Regions from separate parts of the Chitinimonas sp. BJYL2 genome, predicted to be linked through region 2. Evidence: predicted binding sites of a transcription regulator. Region 2 holds the regulator's gene; the other holds the start of a gene.
What was found. Region 2 encodes HrcA, which represses chaperone genes, less so after heat shock. Its sites were predicted from a motif close to ATTAGCACTCGNNNNNNNCGAGTGCTAAT; they were not measured.

Region 1 (2,456 bases), on a different contig from region 2:
TGCGCTCTTGCAGCTTTTCGCGGTCGTAGTCGCTGGTCGACTCTTCGATCTGCTTGTTGATCTGGGCGACACGGGCCTGGATCAGTTCAGCCTTGCCAACACCGTCGATGATGGTGGTGTTTTCCTTGCCGATCTCGACGCGCTTGGCTTGGCCCAGTTCGGCCAGGGTGGCCTTTTCGAGCGTCAGGCCGACTTCTTCGGCGATCACGGTACCGCCGGTCAGGATGGCGATGTCTTCCAGCATGGCTTTGCGGCGGTCGCCAAAGCCAGGGGCCTTCACAGCCACGACCTTGAGGATGCCGCGGATGGTGTTGACCACCAGGGTAGCCAGGGCTTCGCCTTCGACGTCTTCAGCAATGATCAGCAGCGGACGACCCGACTTGGCCACTTGCTCCAGCACCGGCAGCAGGTCGCGGATGTTGCTGATCTTCTTGTCGAACAGCAGCACGAAGGGGTTTTCCAGCGAAGCGATCTGCTTGTCCGGATTGTTGATGAAGTAGGGGCTCAGGTAGCCGCGGTCGAACTGCATGCCTTCCACGGTTTCGAGCTGGTTTTCCAGGCTGGAGCCATCTTCAACGGTGATGACGCCTTCCTTGCCGACCTTGTCCATCGCGTTGGCGATGATCTGGCCGATGTCTTCATCGGAGTTGGCCGAGATCGAACCGACCTGGGCGATTTCCTTGGAGGTGGTGGTGGGCTTGGCGATCTTCTTCAGCTCGGCAACCAGGCCAACCACGGCCTTGTCGATACCGCGCTTCAGGTCCGTCGGGTTGAAACCGGCGGCGACGTACTTCATGCCTTCGGCGACGATGGCTTGAGCCAGCACCGTGGCGGTGGTGGTGCCGTCACCGGCGATATCGGAAGTCTTGGAAGCGACTTCCTTGACCAGCTGGGCGCCCATGTTTTCGAACTTGTCCTTCAGTTCGATTTCCTTGGCAACAGACACGCCGTCCTTGGTGATGGTCGGGGCGCCGAACGAGCGCTCCAGCACGACGTTGCGACCCTTGGGGCCCAGGGTGACCTTGACGGCATCGGCCAGCACATTGACGCCGGCGACCATTTTGGCGCGGGCGGAATCACCGAATTTGACTTCTTTAGCTGCCATTTCAATTTCTCCAATTCGCTATCTAAAACGTGCCTTTGGGCACGCTTCCCATTTCCCTTCAAGGGGAAAGGGCCGGGGTGTGGGGTGGTCTATCGCGCGCCGCAAGGCGCGGGGCGAATGGCCGCAGAGCCTCAGGCTTCTACCACGCCCATGATGTCTTCTTCGCGCATGACCAGCAGTTCGTTGCCATCTACCTTCACGGTCTGGCCGCTGTACTTGCCGAAGATCACCTTGTCGCCAGCCTTGACCTGCAGGGCGCGGACCGAGCCGTTTTCAAGGATCTTGCCGGTACCGACCGATACCACTTCGCCCATGTCGGGCTTTTCAGCAGCATTGCCTGGCAGAACGATGCCCGAGGCGGTCTTTTCTTCGGCTTCGACGCGCTTGATGACAACGCGGTCGTGCAGGGGACGAATCTTCATGGTGTGCTCCTGATGGAAAACGTGTGAATGCCATAACAGGCAAAAATCAAAGGGTTCGATATCTGCTGTTAGCACTCATTGCTAACGAGTGCTAATGATAGGGGCGGCCCATGTCCATTTCAAGAGCAGGGGATCGTTGGTGGATGAATATTGATGAATAAGCGCAGGGTCCAAGTGGTACGCGCTCAGTTGCCGTCGGCGCGGTGGCGCCAGCCAGCCAGTGCCAGGCAGGCCCAGCCAGCCAGAAAGGCCAGGCCGCCGAGCGGGGTGATGGCGCCGAGCGGTCGAATACCGGTCAGCGCCAGCAGGTAAAGACTGCCCGAAAACAGCACGATGCCTGCAGCAAAGGCATGCCCTGCCCAGTGGCCGTATTTGCCCAGCGGGCTGCCGGCCAGGCCCAGGGCAAGGAGGGCCAAACTATGCAATAGCTGGTAGTGCGTGCCGGTCTGGAAGACGGGCAGCATATCGGGGGGGAGGCTGTGCTTGAGGCCGTGGGCGGCAAACGCGCCGAGTGCAACGCCACTAAAGCCGCCGAGGGCGGCAAACAGGATCAGAGGGCGATTCACGGTGGATTCCGGTTGCGGGACAGGGGGAGAGCCTAAGCCAGATCGGCTTATTGGTGGTAAGGGTGCGACACCGTGGCGGCAAAGCTTTACAGCCCGAGGCAAGCCACGTACAAGCGCTCCCCACCGCAGCATTGGCTGACACAGACAGGTTCACTGCAGCATGAGTTCGCGTAACGACGAGTGGCTTGCCCGCAGCCGACAGGCCGTGTGGCACCCCTGTACCCAGATGAAGCGCCATGAAAGTCTGCCCATCGTGCCGGTGTCGCGCGGCGAAGGTGTGTGGCTGGAGGATTTTGAGGGCCATCGTTTTCTGGACGGCGTGAGCAGCTGGTGGGTCAACCTGTTCGGCCATGCCAATCCGCG
Region 2 (2,456 bases):
CACCATCTTTGCCACCCGCGAGGGAGTGATGAACACATAGGGAATGCGCTTGGCCTTGGCAAAGAAAAAGGCCGGCGTGTTTGCATAGCGCTGGGTGAAATCCACCAGCTTCTTGCGATCTTCGGTCACCGACATCATGGCCACCACGGCATCAACCTGCTTCTTGTTGAGTGCGGGAATGAGGTTGTCCCAGTCCACCTGCACCAACTGGCAATCGGCCTTGATCTCCTTGCACAGAGCCTTGACGATATCCACGTCAAAGCCGCTGAGGTTGCCCTTCGCATCCATCTGCGAGAACGGTGGATACTTGCCCTCGATGGCAATTTTCAGCGTGTCGGCATGGGCCAGCCCCGCAAGCAGTGAGATAACAAGAAACGCGCGGGCAAAAAGGGCCATGGCAACCTCGATAAAGATTGATCAACAAGGGGCGCCGCTGCTGGCAACGCCGCAAAGTTGCAAGGCTACGCGCTTCCATATGTCATAAACAAGCGGCGAGTGACTCAGTTGCCTTGGCGCAAGCCGATGTGTTGCATTGCAACATGAGGGCGTTGCAGGCAACCGACATCGCGGCGCGCTGAACCCCTTGCCGTGTCCATCGCGAGCGTTACAATCGCGCCATGCTCAGCGAACGCGCGCAAATCCTGCTCAAGACCCTGGTCGAGCGATATATCGTCGACGGGCAGCCTGTGGGCTCCCGGACTCTTTCCAAATACTCGGGGCTGGACCTGTCGCCCGCCTCGATCCGGAATGTGATGTCGGACCTGGAGGAACTGGGTCTCATCATCAGCCCCCATACCTCCGCCGGTCGTATTCCGACTGCGCGAGGCTATCGCCTGTTTGTGGATAGCCTGATTACCATCCAGCCGTTGCAGCAGGTGGAGATCTCCGAACTGCAAGGCATGCTCCTGCCCGATAACCCGCAACGCGCTATTGCCGCCGCCTCCAGCCTGCTGTCGCAGCTGACCGAGTTTGCCGGCGTGGTCATGGCACCCAAGCGTCGTGGTATTCCCCTGGCGCAGGTGGAGTTCGTGCGGCTGTCCGAGCGCCGCATCCTGCTGATTCTGGTAACGGCCGATGGCGATGTGCAAAACCGCATCCTGATTGGGGATCGCGACTACACCGCGCAGGAACTGACCGAAGCCACCAACTTTTTCAACCAGCATTGCACCGGCAAGACACTGGAAGAAGTGCGTGATGCCGTTTACGCCGATCTGCGCCATCTGCAGGGGGATATATCGGCACTGATGAATGCTGCGGTACAGGCTGGCAGCCAAGCCATGGCCGAGGAAGCCAACCCGGTTGTCATCACGGGTGAAAGCAACCTCTTGCGCGTGGATGAACTCTCCAACAATGTCGAACGGCTTCGCCAGTTGTTCCGGGTTTTTGAAGACAAGACCGCCCTGCTGCACTTGCTCGATCACAGCCAGCAGGCTGCCGGCGTGCAGATCTTCATTGGCCAGGAAGCCGGACTCTCCTCACTGGACGAGTGTTCCGTGATTACCGCGCCTTACAAGGTCAACGGTCAGATCGTCGGCACACTCGGTGTCGTCGGCCCCACGCGCATGGCCTATGAGCGGGTGATTCCGATTGTGGATGTCACCGCCAAACTACTGTCGTCCGCTCTGTCACACCCCGTGTGAGCACCTTGCCCACACGTTTCCTGATTGGCCCCATGTTCAAACCCTTGTTGATAGCACTGGCGGCCTGCGCCTGCCTGGCTGACGAACCTGCCCTGCCCGCCCCGCCCCTTGCTTTCAACGAGCGTCCGGATGTCAGTGCCTTCATTGAAGACATGGTGCGCGAGCATGGCTTTGATCGTGATGCACTGAAAGCACAGTTCGGCCAGATCGTTGCCAAGCCACATATAGTCGGCATTCTCGACCGCCCCTCCACCAGTCGCCCCTACCACGCATTCCGGACGGACTTCGTCAACGACACCCGTATCCGTCTGGGCGTGGCTTACTGGCACGAGCACGCCTCGCTGATTGATGCCGTCTCCCGGCGCTATGGCGTTGAGCCCGAATACCTGGTTGCCATCCTCGGGGTAGAAACCCTCTGGGGGCGCAATACCGGCAGCTTCCGTGTCATGGATGCGCTCGGCAGTATCGCCTTTGACTACCCGCGTCGAGCCGACTTCTTCCGCAATGAACTACGCGAATTCCTGTTGCTGGCGCGTGACGAAAAGCTCGATCCCTTTGTCTTCAAAGGCAGCTACGCGGGTGCTATGGGTGCACCGCAATTCATGCCCTCCAGCTTCCACAACTTTGCAGCTGACTGGGATGGTGATGGTCGTCACGACCTCTGGCATAACACGGGCGATATTCTCGCCAGCGTGGCCAACTATTTTGTCCGCCACGGCTGGCGCCAAGGAGAGCCCTTGGTGGCCGAGGCCCAGATTGAGGGCGAGGCCTACCAGACACTGGTCGCAGACAAATTCAACCTTCACTACAAAATCA

Region 1: the regulator HrcA is predicted to act here: its motif matches at 1,595-1,623, upstream of groES (co-chaperone GroES).

The regions. Positions count from the first base shown of each region.
Region 1 covers NZ_JANZKW010000005.1:164,681-167,136, reverse strand. The annotation lists gene groL (chaperonin GroEL) at 1-1,105, opposite strand, end outside; gene groES (co-chaperone GroES) at 1,237-1,527, opposite strand; gene O9X62_RS14800 (DUF423 domain-containing protein) at 1,713-2,093, opposite strand; gene bioA (adenosylmethionine--8-amino-7-oxononanoate transaminase) at 2,254-2,456, shown strand, end outside.
Region 2 covers NZ_JANZKW010000002.1:304,541-306,996, forward strand. The annotation lists gene O9X62_RS06960 (transporter substrate-binding domain-containing protein) at 1-396, opposite strand, end outside; gene hrcA (heat-inducible transcriptional repressor HrcA) at 618-1,640, shown strand; gene mltB (lytic murein transglycosylase B) at 1,673-2,456, shown strand, end outside.